One region of the Paenibacillus sp. RU5M genome, then DNA from elsewhere that is predicted to be linked to it. Evidence: riboswitches for the same ligand, from Rfam matches in the RefSeq annotation. Region 1 holds a riboswitch; each other region holds the start of a gene.

Region 1 (4,320 bases):
GAAGGACGTACACCAGCCCAGGCTCGGATAAAATGTGCTTCCTTCATGCCAGGTACCCAGTTTGTTGCAGCTGCGAGCAGCTTCTGAATGCCTTGTACCGAAACTTTCATGTCTGTTCTTCCAGGAAGGCTTGTTGCACCGATCCATACTTCTCCATTGGCTTTGGGAACAATATATATATCCTCTGCATACACCGTTTTGTCTGGCCTGTACCCGGCATGGTGGGGAGAAAATTGCACGGCTGCAATCTCCCCCTTTACTGGTAAAACAGGCGATTTCAGACCCACATGTCTCATCAATTCTTCACCATGTAACCCTGTAGCAATAATGACATTTCTCGATGTCATCGTTCCTATTGAAGTCTCGATCCCTTGCACTCCATTCACATCAGTATGCAAACGGACATCCTGTACACCTTCCATCACCCTTGCACCCATGGCTTGAGCCGATCTGACATAAGCCTGCGTTAAGTTGACAGGAAGAACCTCGCTCTCGGAAGGTCTGTGAAATGCTCCATACGTATCCCTGTTTAACCATGAAGCTTCCTGTTGGACAGAAATACGATCCCACCAAATATGTTCTGTAGATAAGGTAGACGATCTACGATCATTCTTGTAACTGCTGACCTCACTGTATGAACGAAAAGGAGTAATAAATCCATGCTGTTGCAGCCCCATTTCCACTCCGCTAAGCGAACTGATCCGTTCCTTCTGCTCATGAAGCAAAGCTCTGCTCTGCCTTGCAAGCTTTGCCATTACAGCATGAGTGAATTCCTCACTATCAGCAGCAAGCATGCCTGCGGCTGCACAGGAAGTTCCCCCAGCGATCCGCGCCCGCTCAACCAGAAGAACGTCATGGCCTCGAGTAGCGAGTTCACATGCGATGGCACATCCGATAACTCCTCCACCTACAATAATGGTTTCTGCATGAAGCTTGCCTCCAACTTCCGCTCCAACTTTACTTCCCGAAACTATTCCTGGATGATAGCCTGAACGATTCCTGCTTCGACTTCTTGCTTCCTCTCTCAAGATCTTCATCTCCTTGGTCCGGCGTACTTGTCTGAATCCGTGATCGCCTGTCGCAATGAAGCGGCAGCTACTTCCGGCTTATCGGTCGTCCAAATCGTTGAAATTACAGCGGCTCCTCTAGCACCAGCAGTTCGAATGGCAGCAATATTCTCATGACTAATCCCGCCAATCGCGATCACGGGAATCGAAACATTAGAGCATACCTCAGCTAACGCACTTAGCCCTCTGGGTTCGCAATTCGGTTTACTATTTGAAGCATAGACATGCCCATAAAAGAGATAATCCGCTCCCTGTTCTTCTGCAACTTTTGCTTCTTCCAGAGAATGAACCGATATGCCTACGCGCAGCCGATCGACTCTCCTCAACTCATCCTTATCATAGCTGCGAGTAACTGCTTGACCCCAATGCACACCACCAATTGAAGCATATTGATCCAGCTGATCTGAGCCATTCATAATGATTCGGTCAGATGGAACACCTTGTGTTTTTAGACCTTGCGCCCAATACATCTGTTCTTCAAGGGTCAGCTTTTTTTCCCGAATGTGGATATAATCGACCCACCGCCATATACCCTTAGCAATATTCAGAAAAGAGCCCAAGTCTCCTGTACCTGGTGAAACCACATGCAGTTCGAATGATCTTGTTATTACATGTTCGTGGAAGATTACCGTCCTATTCGCCCTCCTCTTGCATGATTTAAGCTGATATACAACAACAAAAAAGCCACTCCCGTAGGGGAGTGGCCACGAATTTAAAATTCATGGATCAACTGAATGACTGTCGCATGCAATTACTCTATACATAACGCACAACAACTATAGAAACCATCCATAGTCGCAACGCTGTATACATAGAACTGCATGATTCATCTTGCAGGCAATATCGCAAAGTCAACGATAAAGCTCTTTGTCATTAGCTGAAACGCGCCACTTCCCTACGCTGGTATGATCCAGATCAGGTACAAAGGGTCCGGAATCGCATTCTTCCATCTCAGCCGCATCGTGCGGCCCCCCTAGTGTTCATATGAAGCTGTAGCCTATGTTACCATAGACACCTTTTTTTGTCACCGTACATTTCCATGAATTACGTTGTTCACCATTGCTGAAGTCATGTAGTTAACGAAGTTGCTGTTTCTGGTGCAAAGAATTTCGTAGAAACTATTGTTTGTCGGACCAAGCTTCAACATCCCACGTTTTGGTTACCCAACCTTCATAAAATTCAGGTTCATGGGATACGAGCAGCACGGTACCCTTGAATTCCTGCAGGGCACGTTTCAGCTCTGCTTTAGCGGTTACATCCAAATGGTTTGTAGGCTCATCGAACAAAATCCAGTTACTTTCACGCATCAGAAGCTTACATAAACGAACCTTGGCTTGTTCACCACCACTAAGCGCGTTAAGCGGGCGGGTGATATGCTCATTTTTTAATCCACAACGTGCGAGATGGCCCCGGACTTCATTCTGTGTCAGATGAGAAAACTCATTCCACACATCTTCGATCGGGGTAATATTACCTGCACGTACTTCCTGTTCGAAATAGGCTGTTTCCAGATAGTCCCCCAAGAAAGTCTTACCGCTAATTGGTGGGATTTTCCCCAAGATCGTCTTGAGCAGTGTGGATTTACCTACACCGTTACATCCAACAATGGCAATTTTCTCGCCACGCTCAATAGTCATCGTCATTTTAGGCAATAATGCATATGAATATCCGATTTCAAAATCAATACCCTCAAAGACGGTTTTACTACTCGCCCGGGCATCCTTGAATTTGAATGTGGGTTTGGCCGCTTCGTCTGGACGATCAATCCGTTCAATCTTGCCGAGCTGCTTCTCACGGCTCTTGGCACGACCGGAAGTGGAAGCGCGGGCTTTGTTCCGCTGAATGAAATCTTCCTGCTTCTTGATAAACTCTTGCTGTTTCTCATAAGCATCAATATGTTGCGCCTTATTCATGTCGGCCATTTCAAGGAATTTGTTATAGTTCGCTGCATAACGCGTCAACTTGGCAAATTCCAGATGATAAATAACGTTAACGACCTCATTCATAAACTCTGTATCATGCGAAATCAGAATAAACGCATACGGGTAATCCTTCAGGTAACGCGTCAGCCATTCAATGTGTTCCACATCGAGATAGTTCGTCGGCTCATCCAACAAAAGAGCTGTGGGTTTCTCCAGTAAAAGCTTGGCAAGCAATACCTTCGTACGCTGACCACCACTAAGCGCGGCCACATCACGATCTAGACCGATGGCGGACAATCCAAGTCCATTCGCCATCTCTTCCACTTTCACATCGATCAGATAAAAATCACCTTGCTCCAATTGCTCTTGAATGTCACCCATTTCTTCCAGCAACAATTCGAGCTTGTCCGGATCGGCGTCTGCCATCTGATCCGTAATAGACATCATTTCTTTTTCCAACTCAAGCAAGGGCAGGAACGCATCCTTAAGCACATCACGAATCGTTTTTCCAGGCGTGAGCTTGGTATGCTGATCCAGATATCCATAACGAACTTTTGGGGTCCATTCGACCTTCCCTTCGTCCTTTAACAATTTCCCGGTAAGAATGTTCATCAGTGTGGACTTACCCACACCATTTGCACCAACAAGACCTACACGCTCTCCGGCAAGTAAACGAAAAGATACATTTTTAAATAACGTGCGGTCTCCAAAATTGTGACTCACGTTCTCTACTGACAATAAACTCATAAGATGAGGTTGCTCCTATCTATTGGACATTACTATCGTTCCGAAACCCTATTTTAGCACAGGTGTCGCCTTTTCTGAAAGTAATGTAAACATCTCATGCAACCTCGCTTTTATATTACAAACAAACTGCCTTTAATTTATGGAACAGTTATACTCAAAATAACCTTGTGCTGCCGCTTGTTTGGCATTTGTAAACACTTCTTCGGCTCTGTAACCATTGCTACATGTGGAAGGGTAATAGTATTTAATTCCACTTACAGGATCAACTCCGCCAACGATCGCTGTTTTCTTCACCAGTCTGCCACCACCAATGGCATAATTGTTAATCTTTTGGTTACCTACAGGTATTCCCTGAATAAACGCCATCAGCCCCGTATCATTAATCGAATTGTACCAGTCTTCCTGAGAAATCAAAGGCATGGTAAAGGTGTAGGAAACGCCATTCCTTCTTGCAAACTCATTATGCCGGTTAATAACATCTGCCAAATCTTCCTGCACACTTGTCACGATTCGGCCTCGTCTGACCTGCTCAAACGTCTCGGCATTCTGAAGCAGAGGGATTTGTGTGCTGGAGGCCAGTTCTT
Region 2 (4,320 bases), on a different contig from region 1:
GAATCTGACACAGGATAACTTCACGAATGCGCAGATGAACCGAAACCGGGAGACGCTGGAGGTTCTTGAACGGGAGTTCAATCTAGATTTCCGTATTGAGGAGAAAGTGGTGCCGGGGAGCGGTGTCAAAATTGCCCCCAATGTGTATCTGAATCAGGATCATGAATTCCAGTGGCCGAGTCTGGATGCACCCGAAGATGATGGTAAAGGTTTCTGTCATGCGCTTCGCAGTCAGGCAGCCGTGCTTGTCGATGGAACTGTGGTACCATGCTGTCTCGATGGTGAGGGTGTCATTAACTTGGGCAACGTTCATGAAAAATCGTTCTCGGAGATTGTGGATGGTGAACGAGCCAACAATCTGTTCTATGGTTTCTCCAAACGGGAAGCAGTGGAGGAATTATGTCGGAAGTGCGGATATCGTCAGCGGTTCGGCGCTTAAAGCGAAATTTAATAAATAAAATGAGATTCAAAATAATAGAGATCACGTTGTCTGGAAACAGATGAGGTGGTCTTTCGTTTTTTCTAGAACGATAAAGGAGCATATCGCCATAGATTACAAGTTGTAAAAGAAGCATAGCCGAAGTTGAGATCGGCACATTACACAATGGAGTACGATGCAAAAAATGCCGAGAACACAGGCATAATGCTATTATTTCTATATCTAAGCTAATGATTATTATCGTAACATTCCTTTTTTGGTAGGATCAGGGTAGGTTCCGAGCCAGAGGTGCACCTCTGATCGGTTCCTTGAGGACAAGCTTATGCTTGTACGCCAATTCATCAGAATAAGGGAGGATTTAAATTATGAAAAAAATGTTGACGTTGCTGCTGTCTGCGGGTCTGGTCGCTTCATTATTAGGTGCAATTCCGGCTTTTGCTGCACCTACTGTTGTAAACTCAACGATTATTGTAGCCAAGGGAGAAACTTTTGATGGCAAAGGCCAAACGTATGTAGCCAACCCTTCCACCCTGGGAGATGGATCTCAAGCGGAAGATCAGAAGCCGGTATTTCGGTTGGAGGCAGGCGCCACGCTCAAAAATGTGATTATCGGTTCACCTGCAGCTGACGGTGTTCATTGTTATGGTAACTGCACGATATCAAATGTGATTTGGGAGGATGTCGGTGAGGACGCTCTGACTCTGAAATCAGCCGGAACGGTTAACATCACTGGTGGTGCAGCTTACAAGGCCTATGATAAAGTATTTCAAATGAATGCAGCCGGAACGATTAACATTAAAAATTTCCGTGCAGACGATATTGGCAAGCTGGTACGTCAGAATGGCGGAACAACCTTCGCCGTGAACATGACGCTCGACAACTCAGACATTTCCAATGTCAAAGATTCTATTATGCGTACGGACAGCAGTACATCGCAAGGGAAAATTACAAATACCCGTTACTCCAAAGTACCGACCTTGTTTAAAGGCTTTGCATCGGGCAAAACAAGTCAATCCGGGAATACTCAATATTAAAACAGAGCTTACCGTTTCTCAATAATTTTCCTCTAAAGGATATGAAGCATAACAATTAAAGGGGATGTCCTCATGAATATGACGGGGACATCCCTTGTTCGCGTTATCTTGGTCTAATGAACCTGGCACCCGTTATTCGCTCTCATTTGCATCTTTCTGAGATGTAACGAATTACAGAGACGTTATTTCTTGAAGCAGAGGTATATGACGCATAAATGAGACATATAGTTAATCACTCTTTCTTCTAGTTTAAACTGATTTTTTCTTATCGGGATTGTCACAAATACCCATGTGTTGTACAGTAGAAGCAATGAAATAAGTGAACCGGGTGCTCAATGAAGTTGGGCTGAGAGAGCGGCCTTGTGCTGCTGACCGTATATCTGATCTGGGTAATGCCAGCGTAGAGAACATGAATTTGCGATGAGCAATGGTAAGCGATAAGGGATAGAACATAAATGTCAGCGTTTCTTGGTTGCAACGGGATTTCTCTGATGTGACGGGGATGGTGTCGTTTGTTTTCTTCTTTCTCTATATCTGCCTAATGCGTTGCATCGTGAGAATTGTAAACTGTGCGTATGGCCTGCCTGTGAACCGGGGAGGCTTTTTTTGTTTGTTTTATTGTTTTTTTTATAAATCTAGGGAAACAGAGGAAGGAAGTAGAGAACATGTCAACAGCAGTAGGCAGCAACAGATTGAAGTTAACCGATATTTTGGTAACGATTGTGATTGCAGTGGTCTTCGGGGTGATCTACAAAATATGGGGACCTACATATGATCTGATGAAGCCATTCGGCGTTCATGCGGAGCAGATGATTTACGGTATGTGGTTCATGGCGGGCACCTTTGCCTTTGTAATCATTCGGAAGCCAGGTGTAGCCATTCTGGCAGAAGTTGCGGCATCCACGGTGAGTGCTTTTCTCGGAAGTGAGTGGGGCATGTCCACACTGGTATACGGGCTGCTGCAAGGGCTGGGAGCGGAGATTTTCTTTGCCGCATTTCTGTATCGGAAAAGCAATCTGTTCGTTACCTGCCTTGCGGCTATTGGTGCAGCAGCGGCTTCGCTTGTACTCGATTATCAGTATGGGTACATTGATTCCCTCTCGGCTTGGAACTACACGCTGTTTATCGGATTCCGCTTCATTGGAAGTATTCTGATTGCGGGTGTATTCACCTATTATCTCGCCAAAGCGCTGGAGCTTACAGGTGTAACACGATCCCTTAGACCGGTGTCGAAGCAGGATTATGAGGCGCTGGACTAGATGAATGAAGTGGAGAATGTGCAAGCGGTAGGTGTTACGAATCTAAGATGTAAGTTCCCTGGAGAGAAGGCCTTGGTGTTCCAAGGCTTGTCTCTCTCTGTGCGTCAAGGGGAGAAAGTGTTGTTGCTTGGACCAAGCGGCTCTGGCAAATCAACCTTGTTGCAAATTCTGAGTGGTCTGATTCCGCGATCTGTGGAGATTCCGATGAAATGTGATGACATTCAGGTGCCTGAGCAGCCCGGTATTGTTTTTCAAGATCCGGATACCCAGTTCTGTATGTCATATACGGATGAAGAGATTGCTTTTGTACTGGAAAACCGGAATATTCCACGCGAGCAGATGCCTGCTCTTATCCATCGATATCTGGAACAGGTGGGGTTATGCTTTGAACATAACCGAACACTCATTCAATCCATGTCACAGGGGATGAAGCAGCGTCTTGCGATGGCTTCGATTCTGGCCATGGAGCCAGACGTACTCTTTTTGGATGAACCAACGGCACTGCTGGATGATGAAGGAACCTCTCAAGTATGGGAAACGGTGAAACAGATTGCACAGGACAAAACACTCATTATCGTAGAACATAAAATTAATGAAATCGTCGAGTGGGTGGACCGAATCATCGTATTGTCGCCTGAAGGAAAGATTGTGGCAGATGGCCCGGCGAATCAGGTGTTTACAGATGAGCGGAATATGCTCAGGGAATACGGAATCTGGTATCCAGGGGTTTGGGAAGAACGAGGGCAGACGAAAGCACAGACGTTGGTCACAGGAGAGTTTATTCGTTATGGGGCAACAGAAACTGAAAGTATAGATTATAAGGAGAGGGAAACCTCTGCGCTGCCCCAACCAGCACTGGAAATGCAGCAATTCACCGGATGGCGCGGAAAAACGCCATTCATTCAGGTGGAGCAGGCCAAGGTATGGCACGGAGATTGGGTGGGGATTGTCGGGGCTAACGGGGCAGGTAAAAGTTCATTATTGCTGTCCATGATGAATATTCTAAAAACGACAGGTCATTATGGTGTGGAAGGACAATCGGCCGGAAAAACCGAGCAGCTTGCAGATCACATTGCCTTTGTATTCCAGAATCCTGAATTTCAATTCGTGACCAATACAGTCCGGGATGAAGTGGGATTCTCCTTGCTGAGCGGTAAGTTAACTGCCGCAGAAAGAGGTATTCGAACCGATCACATGCTGGAGCAATTCGGACTGAGTGAGCTGTCCGGTAGGCATCCATACCAATTGTCGATGGGACAGAAACGACGACTGAGTGTAGCATCAGCTCTAGTACGGGAACAGCGTATTTTGTTACTGGATGAACCTACCTTTGGACAGGATGCTCGGAATACTTTTGCCATGTTATCACAGCTGGAGCGGTTGCGGCGTGAAGGGACCGCCATTGTGATGGTTACACATGACCGTGAAATCGTGAAGCGTTATTGCACCCGGATCTGGACGGTGCATGAGGGGAGGTTAACGGATGCAGCTCTCGTTTCCTCATCGTGAGACTTGGCTTCACGCGGTGAATCCGGGGTTGAAAATGATTTTCCTGACATTGCTGTTTGTCTTCGTCATCCTTATTCAC
Region 3 (4,320 bases), on a different contig from region 1:
CCAAGTTTCATGTGATGAAACATGAGGAGGGCAACTTGCCATGGAAGACCGAAAGTTAACCGTCCGGGCTGTAGAACGGGCGCTGGATATATTATTGTGTTTTACAACCCGCAGTGATCTGGGGCTCACGGAAATTGCGAGCCAGATCGGTCTGCACAAAAGTACAGTCCATCGTCTGATGGCTACTTTGGAGGACAAGGGGTTTGTGATCCGGGATGCAGCAACCGAGAAGTATCGACTCGGCATACGTATCTGGGAACTGTCTGCCCATATGTCTCGCAGCGATGATCCTGCCATTTTGCTCCTTCCTGCGATGGAGCGGCTGAGAGATCGACTGGGCGAAACCGTGAGTTTATATCTGCGTGATGGCAGTGAGCGGATTCGAATTCAAGCCGTACAGAGTGATCAGGCGATTCGTCGTGTAGCTCCGGTGGGCGTCAGACTTCCGTTATCTGTGGGAGCATCCAGTAAAGTGCTGATGGCTTTTGCCACCGAAGAGGACCGCGAAGATCTGATGAATGGACCGGAATGGCCCGTATTTATCGATCCCAAAGTATATTTGGCCCAGATGAAAGACATTCTGGAATACGGCTACGCAACAAGTTATGAGGAGCGTGAACCGGGAGCCGCGGCTGTATCTGTACCCATCATGGATCGGAAAGGCAACATTGCTGCTGCTCTGTCGGTATCCGGGCCTGTTAGTCGCCTTTCGCAGGAGACGTTGCATGAATACGCACCTGTGCTGAAGGAAGCAGCTACACAGATGGGACTGATGTTATCCTGATTTTATGCTCTGGAAATTAAAGGTTGTTTTTATGATCCGGTTGCGCTACTCTGTAATGGACGGCCCAACGGGGTCAGCATAATTGAATAATCTGCGGCTGAGATGCTGCAACTTGTTAACGTTACTGGGGGAGTCCGAATTGTCCGGACTGAGACGGAATCGCATGAGATTCTGGACCCTTTGCACCTGATCTGGATCATACCAGCGTAGGGAAGTAATCGGCGATACGACCACGAACACCATATAATGTGACCTATGGATGGACTCCGTTATGGAGCCTGAGTGAGGTGTGTTATTGGTGATGGACATAAGCCGGTTCCCTTGGGAACCGGCTTTTTTTATACAGTAAACAGGCGGAAGCTGGTGTCAGATCTGCTTTTGGATAAAGGGCTGGGTGCCATTGGCGAGCATTGGGTGTAAACCTTTTGCTTCGACTGTCTGTATTAATTGAAGTGTATGTCCCTATTTTGTGTGGTATGGTCGCTCTTCCTTTTTCTATGTTGTGGATGATTTGGACCCGTGAGCAAGCATTTCAATCCAGGCAATCACTAATGAGGAGGAGACAAGAGCGATGAGCACAGGAAACCGAATGATGGGACAGGACAAGCAGGATCTGCAGTTGGCAGAGGAAAAAGGTACGACAGGACGGGTTCAGCCCTTCCCGGGCAGCCGCAAAGTATACATTCATGGCTCACGACCGGACATTGCTGTACCGGAGCGTGAAATTGCCCTTCATGACACCAATACTCCCCAAGGAGTGGAGCATAACGAACCGCTGCGTGTTTACGATACGAGCGGACCAATGACCGATCCTGGATTTCATGCCGATATCCGGGCAGGGCTGCCAGCGCTGCGCACCCGCTGGATTACGGAGCGTGAAGATGTTGAAGCCTACCAGGGAAGAACGGTCAAACCGGAGGATAACGGATTGAAACCAGGAGGGAAGCGAACTGGAGCCGAGAAGTATCCGGGCTTGCGTGCTAAACCATTACGTGGACAGGCAGGGCGCAGTGTGACTCAGATGCATTATGCACGGCAGGGAATGATCACGCCGGAGATGGAGTTCGCCGCTATTCGTGAGGGTGTGGAGCCAGAGTTTGTGCGGCAGGAGCTAGCGAGTGGAAGGGCCATCCTGCCGTCGAATATTAATCACCCAGAGAGTGAGCCGATGCTGATCGGGCGTCATTTTCATGTGAAGATCAATGCGAACATCGGAAACTCTGCGGTATCCTCCTCCATCGAGGAGGAGGTGGAGAAGATGACTTGGGCCGTACGCTGGGGATCGGATACGGTGATGGATCTTTCCACAGGCAAGGACATTCATACGACCCGCGAATGGATCATCCGCAATTCACCTGTACCGATTGGAACAGTACCGCTCTATCAGGCGCTGGAGAAGGTCAATGGCGAAGCAGAAGCACTGACATGGGAGTTGTATCGTGACACGCTCATAGAACAGGCAGAGCAGGGTGTGGACTATTTTACGATCCATGCAGGTGTGCTGCTGCGATATATTCCGCTGACCGCCAAACGTATGACGGGCATTGTGTCACGGGGCGGGTCCATCATGGCAGCATGGTGCCTTGCGCATCATCAGGAGAATTTTTTGTATACCCATTTTGAAGAAATCTGCGAGATTATAAAAAGGTATGACGTGGCGTTCTCACTCGGAGACGGACTGCGTCCAGGAAGCATCTACGATGCTAATGATGAAGCCCAGATGGCGGAACTGGCTACGCTTGGTGAACTAACACAAATCGCCTGGAAGCATGATGTGCAGGTGATGATTGAAGGTCCGGGACATGTGCCGATGCACAAGATCAAGGAGAATGTCGATCTGCAAATGGAGATATGTAAAGAGGCGCCGTTCTATACGCTGGGACCGCTGACGACCGATATTGCACCAGGATATGACCATATTACCTCGGCAATTGGAGCAGCAATGATCGGTTGGTTCGGCACGTCGATGCTCTGTTATGTTACGCCAAAAGAACATCTGGGCCTGCCCAATAAGGATGATGTGCGGGAAGGCGTTATCGCCTACAAGATCGCTGCTCATGCCGCTGATCTGGCGAAAGGTCACCCACGTGCCCAGCGGCGGGACGATGCGCTGTCCAAGGCACGCTTTGAGTTCCGCTGGAGGGATCAGTTCAACCTGTCGCTGGACCCGGAACGTGCGCTGTCCTACCATGATGAGACGTTGCCGGCAGAAGGGGCTAAGGAAGCCCATTTCTGCTCCATGTGCGGCCCTAAGTTCTGTAGCATGCGTATTACGCAGGATATTCGTGCTTTTGCAGCAGACAAAGGCTTGTCCGAGAATGAGGCTGTGGCCGCGGGTATGTTGGAAAAGGCTGAGGAATACCGGACACGCTCTTAAGCGTCGTTCAGCGCAATCTGGGCGGCCTGACATGGTGAAAAGCCGTTCCTCTCCGTGATTGAGGAGAGGAACGGCCTCTTACTTGGTATGCGGTGCGCACACTTAACTTCGAAGGACAAGGATAACGACACAACATATTTTATCAGTTGTAGGTTGATTGTCTCGCAGATGTTTAATAAAATGAATATAAGTAAAAACAAATAAGAGTAGCCAGGCCAATGGCTACTCCTGCACAGCATTTGCGGTAGGTATTCCTCCGAGTGCAGCATAATTCAGACGAAGTGACCCGTCAGGCCGTCAACCTGTGGCGGGTCACTTCGTTTTACGGTCGATGTATGTCAGGAGCGCAATAATTAACATTGCGAACACGATTACGTCGTTGAAAGAGAAGTTCATAGGATCACCTCCCACCGGAGGCAACCTATTTCCCACCACAAATTGGCTGTACAAAATAATTATACCATTCGAAAGTCTCTCATTCGAGAGTCTTTTTATTTTGCTTCATGAGTTCAACACTCAACACCGCTTCAAGCTCAACTTCTTCTCCAAATAAGCCGCTAGCGATGCCAGCGGGCTATAGATCAACAAGCCTGTGCCTGCTGTGACCCGGGCTGCTGCGGGAGCCATCGACAGTTGAGAGGCTACGACGGTGCTATCTGGATACTGCTCAGCAATTTGCTGTAATCCGGTGCTCACTGCTGCAAGATAACTTTCCTTATCGCCTCGCATAATTAACTCGAATGTGCCCGGGATCAGTACTGCTTCAGTTTCTACCACTCCGATCTCGTTTCGCTGCTCATCCTTATCATCTTGCTGCAAAGCCAGATTCACCCGCGCCATCGTTCCTTCAATCGTTGCGGGGTTGGTAAACGCTAGGATATACTCGCCAGGATTCTGCTGTATTTCCTGAAGTAATGGATCATCAATTCCAATCACGGGCACGGGAACATGCTGTGCCTCCTGCTCAAGTACGGCTGCAAACAGGGTACAGGTGACGAGGATGGCATCTGCATGACAGTGGGCGATCCATTGCAGCGTCTGTGATACTTTCTCATGCGTAACTGCTTCGCTGAAATCATCATCATGTTTGAGGCGATCCAGACCCGGATCGACATAATGTACAAGTTCAACCTCATAAGGAGCGAGTGCTTCTTCAGTT
Region 4 (4,320 bases), on a different contig from region 1:
TTCCGCATCTGTCCTTGATCCCCCTCGTTATTGTGTGGTTCGGGATCGGTGAAGAAGCAAAATTATTCCTCGTTTCCCTGGGTGTATTCTTTCCGGTATATCTGAATACGTTCCACGGCATACGATCGGTCGATCCGGGTCTGATTGAAATGGGCAAAGTATATGGCCTCAGCCGTTGGTCCCTTTATAAGGACATTATCCTGCCTGGTGCACTGCCTTCCATTCTGGTGGGCATTCGTTATGCACTTGGCATTATGTGGCTGACACTTATCGTAGCCGAGACGGTTGCGGCGGATGCGGGGATTGGATACATGGCGATGAACGCGCGGGAATTCATGCAGATGGACGTAATTGTCTTAAGCATTCTGCTATATGCCCTGCTGGGCAAGCTGTCCGATACCATCGCCAAATGGCTGGAACGGCGCTGGCTGCGCTGGAACCCGGCCCTATCCCGCAAGTAAAGCAAAGGAGTGTGAATTGATCCATGAGCACAAGTCAGATCAGTCCTTTTCTTCAAGTAGATGGGGTTCAGAAATCGTATGATCAGCGGACGATTCTATCCGACATCAACGTCAATGTAAGACAAGGGGAATTTGTAGCCATCGTTGGACGAAGCGGCTGTGGCAAAAGTACTTTGCTGCGTCTGATCGCCGGGCTGGAACCCCCCTCTTCCGGGAGCATTATGCTGGGCAACAGAAAGCTTGGCAGTACAGCACCCGAGACACGGTTTCTGTTTCAGGAAGCCCGGCTGCTGCCTTGGAAATCCGTGCTCGACAATGTACGACTGGGCATCCCCGACAAGAACAAGGAAGATGCACGCCAGTCGCTTCGCAATGTAGGACTTGGAGAGCGTGAAGGTGATTGGCCGGGGGTATTATCTGGCGGACAAAAACAACGTGTCGCCTTGGCACGGGCACTCGCAAGTCATCCACGCTTACTGCTGCTGGATGAACCGCTGGGTGCATTGGATGCATTGACACGAATTGAGATGCAGCAATTAATCGAACGCTTGTGGGTAGAAGAAGATCTGACTGTCATTCTGGTCACGCATGATGTCAGTGAGGCGATTGCGCTGGCAGACAGAGTGCTGTTAATTGAGGATGGTCATATAACGATGGATACCCGAATTACGCTGGAGCGGCCACGCGTTCGGGACAGCGGGTTTGCTCATTTTGAAAACCTGATTCTGAATCGCTTGTTGACTCCGCCACAAGAGACACCACAGCAGATTGCCCAGAAACAGATATCATTCTCGATCTAATTCCACTGGAAAGAAGGCATGATTATGCAATCCCTCTCACCCGTTCCCTCTCCACCTGTTAAAGACCTTTTAACTCAAATTCCGGCTTATACGCCTGCCAAATCCATGGAACAGATCCGGCGGGAGTTGGGACTGGAAAGTGTAGATCGACTTGCAGCGAACGAGAATCCGTTCGGTTCTTCTCCCCTGGCAGCGGAAGCGGTCAGATCGCTGGGTTCCGATCTTTTGGCTCAATACCCCGACGGTTCCAGCCAACTGCTGCGTGACAAACTTGCGGACCGTCTGGGTGTGCGTACCTCCCAACTGGTATTTGGCAGTGGTTCATTCGAGCTCCTTACCCTTACCGCCCAAGCCTATCTTAATCCCGGCGAGGAATCACTCATTCCAGTGCCCTCCTTTAACTGGTATAAGGGCGCTACACTGCTGGCAGGCGGTGTCATCCATGAAGTGCCGTTGGTCAACCATTCACTGAACCTGGAGCAATTCCGGCAACGGATCAATGCTTCTACCCGAATCATCTGGCTGTGCAATCCGAATAATCCAACCGGAACCATTTTCACGGCAGATGCCCTACATGGTTTACTCGAACATGTTCCCTCCCATGTCGTGGTTGTCCTGGATGAAGCATATTATGAATTCGCGGAAAGTGAAGATTATCCTGATACGGTTAAGCTGCTGGAGCAGTATAATAATCTGATTATTTTGCGGACCTTCTCCAAAATATATGGACTTGCTGGCCTGCGAATTGGATATGGCATCGGGAATGAAAGCATTATTGAAGGCATTAACCGGGTCAAGCTGCCCATCAGTCTGACAGCCACATCCCAAGCCGCTGCTTTGGCCAGCCTGGATGATCATGAATTTGTTTCTCACTGCCTGCACTACAATCGTCAAGGAAGGGAAACGTTAATGCAGTCCTTTGATCAGTGGAACTTACCCTACATCCCTTCCGAAACAAATTTCATCATGGTTGATCTGTTGCAGGATAGTGGCCCGATTACCAAAGAATTGTTGAACAGAGGCATCTCTGTCCGCGGCGGTGCCGAATTCAGTATGCCTACCTGGCTTCGGATTACGATTGGTACACCGGAGCAGATTGCCCGTCTGATCGGGGAGCTTGATTCACTGTTACATTCAAACGATTAGATCCTAGTTACTTTCCTAACTCACATTACGCACACTTCTTTTAAGCCGCCCTCTTTACATTCCACTTGCATGTGATATATGCTGAACACACAACTGCATATCTTGAACATTGCACTAGGGGAGCCTTGCGGCTGAGACGAATCGAACGATTCGGACCCTTTGAACCTGATCTGGATCATACCAGCGGAGGGAAGTGGAGCGGCCTCTCAGTAAGCGGATTTTTTCATGTTGATGATGAAATTTAATGTGAATTGAACTTACAGACCCACTCATTTCTCCGGAAATGGGTGGGTCTTTTTCGCGTTCTGCGAGCAGATCAGAAGGTGTAATTAAAGATCCCGCGGTTTGAAGTTGAATTATGAATACAAGGGGGACGGAACGAGATGGATAACGATATAACCATTCACAACATGAGCTACGCTTTCCCGGGAAAAAGGGATTCCCCCGTGCTCTCCAATGTGTCGATGACTGTAGCCAAAGGAGAATTCGTTTCGCTCATCGGTTCCAGCGGCTCCGGTAAAAGTACCCTCTTCAAGCTGCTGGCAGGCTTGCTTGAGCCAACACACGGAACCATTGACATTCCTTGGGTTCAAGAAGGAAAGCGACTGGGGCAGGTGGCCTACATGCCACAAAAGGACCTCCTGTTATCCTGGAGAACCGTCATGGGGAATTGCATGCTTCCCTCTGAACTGGCTGCAGGTCGGCAGGATAAGATAAGGATTCGAGCAGATATCCTGGCTGGCCTCGACAGATTTGGCTTATCCGGCCACGCGCATGCTTACCCGGACGAGCTTTCAGGTGGCATGCGCCAGCGTGTCGCGCTGCTTCGTACTTTGCTGACAGGTGGCCAACTTATGCTTCTGGATGAACCATTCGGCGCACTCGATGCCCTGACCAAACGGGATATGCATCGCTGGCTGCTGGAGCTATGGGAAGGCCTGGGCAAAACCGTGTTGTTCATCACACATGACATTGAAGAAGCCCTGCTGCTCAGTGATCGGATTATCCTGTTAACTCCGGTGGGCCAAGGTCAACAGCTGCAGGATCTGTCGGTACCTTTGCCACGTCCAAGACATTCGGACATGATCTACGAACCGGCTCTCGTTCAGATGAGACGACAACTGGAGGAACAATTGCATGCAAGACGGTAACTTGAGAGATAGCATGAAGCATAGCATAAGAGGTTGGCTTGCCCGTTATGGTCTGTTTCTTTTGCTCATGATCTTGCTGCTTGTCATCTGGGAGTGGATTGTGCGTATGGGGTGGGTGCCTTCCTTCATCATTCCAGCCCCGACGGCGATTGCCATTTCGCTGTATGAACATCGCCGCCTCTTGTTGGCTACACATCTGCCCGCTACCTTGATGGAAGTTGTCGTTGGTTTTGGCTTGTCCATTGGTGCCGGAATTGCACTTGCAACGGGTATGTATATGAATCGGTCGATTGAAAAAGCGTTATATCCCTTCATCGTGATCAGTCAGACGATCCCGCTGATTGCCTTGTCCCCCGTCTTCATCCTATGGTTTGGCTACACCTTGTGGAGTAAAGTCGCGGTGGTGTTCCTGATCGCATTTTTCCCGATTGTAGTAAGCACCTACGATGGCCTGCGCCAGGGTGATCCGGAGCAGCGTGAACTGCTGCTGACGATGGGGGCCAGCAAGTGGGATATTTTTCGCAAACTCCAGATTCCACTTGCCCTTCCCTCCTTCTTTTCGGGACTGAAAATGTCTGTGGTGTATTGTGTGGTCGGTGCAACGATCGGTGAATGGCTCGGTGGAAGCAAGGGTCTCGGTTACTTCAGCCGCAGAATGTCGAGCAATATGAACACGGATGCAATGTTCGCCGCCATTGTGCTGTTATCCCTGCTCGGTATCGCCCTGTTTGTACTCATTGCATGGATGGAGAGAAGATTCAG

What was found. A riboswitch is a leader RNA that binds a small molecule or an ion and turns the genes downstream of it on or off. The one in region 1 is predicted to bind thiamine pyrophosphate.
Region 2: it holds a riboswitch for thiamine pyrophosphate, as region 1 does, so the genes downstream of both, CRO25_RS10805 (ECF transporter S component) here and CRO25_RS03290 (thiamine phosphate synthase) in region 1, are expected to answer to the same signal.
Region 3: it holds a riboswitch for thiamine pyrophosphate, as region 1 does, so the genes downstream of both, thiC (phosphomethylpyrimidine synthase ThiC) here and CRO25_RS03290 (thiamine phosphate synthase) in region 1, are expected to answer to the same signal.
Region 4: it holds a riboswitch for thiamine pyrophosphate, as region 1 does, so the genes downstream of both, CRO25_RS10765 (ABC transporter ATP-binding protein) here and CRO25_RS03290 (thiamine phosphate synthase) in region 1, are expected to answer to the same signal.

What each region holds. Positions count from the first base shown of each region.
Region 1 is NZ_OBQM01000001.1:684,995-689,314, reverse strand. It holds gene thiO (glycine oxidase ThiO) at 1-1,028, opposite strand, end outside; gene CRO25_RS03290 (thiamine phosphate synthase) at 1,034-1,651, opposite strand; TPP riboswitch at 1,943-2,052, opposite strand; gene CRO25_RS03285 (ABC-F family ATP-binding cassette domain-containing protein) at 2,186-3,736, opposite strand; gene CRO25_RS03280 (hypothetical protein) at 3,869-4,320, opposite strand, start outside.
Region 2 is NZ_OBQM01000003.1:15,238-19,557, forward strand. It holds gene CRO25_RS10795 (radical SAM/SPASM domain-containing protein) at 1-439, shown strand, start outside; gene CRO25_RS10800 (pectate lyase) at 805-1,473, shown strand; TPP riboswitch at 1,787-1,897, shown strand; gene CRO25_RS10805 (ECF transporter S component) at 2,139-2,732, shown strand; partial or broken gene CRO25_RS34270 (ATP-binding cassette domain-containing protein) at 2,823-3,173, shown strand; gene CRO25_RS10810 (ATP-binding cassette domain-containing protein) at 3,195-4,241, shown strand; gene CRO25_RS10815 (energy-coupling factor transporter transmembrane protein EcfT) at 4,216-4,320, shown strand, end outside.
Region 3 is NZ_OBQM01000005.1:69,900-74,219, reverse strand. It holds gene CRO25_RS16425 (IclR family transcriptional regulator) at 41-784, shown strand; TPP riboswitch at 901-1,014, shown strand; gene thiC (phosphomethylpyrimidine synthase ThiC) at 1,374-3,161, shown strand; gene CRO25_RS16415 (hypothetical protein) at 3,678-4,320, opposite strand, start outside.
Region 4 is NZ_OBQM01000003.1:7,591-11,910, reverse strand. It holds gene CRO25_RS10780 (ABC transporter permease subunit) at 1-461, shown strand, start outside; gene CRO25_RS10775 (ATP-binding cassette domain-containing protein) at 485-1,261, shown strand; gene hisC (histidinol-phosphate transaminase) at 1,280-2,407, shown strand; TPP riboswitch at 2,514-2,616, shown strand; gene CRO25_RS10765 (ABC transporter ATP-binding protein) at 2,791-3,558, shown strand; gene CRO25_RS10760 (ABC transporter permease) at 3,545-4,320, shown strand, end outside.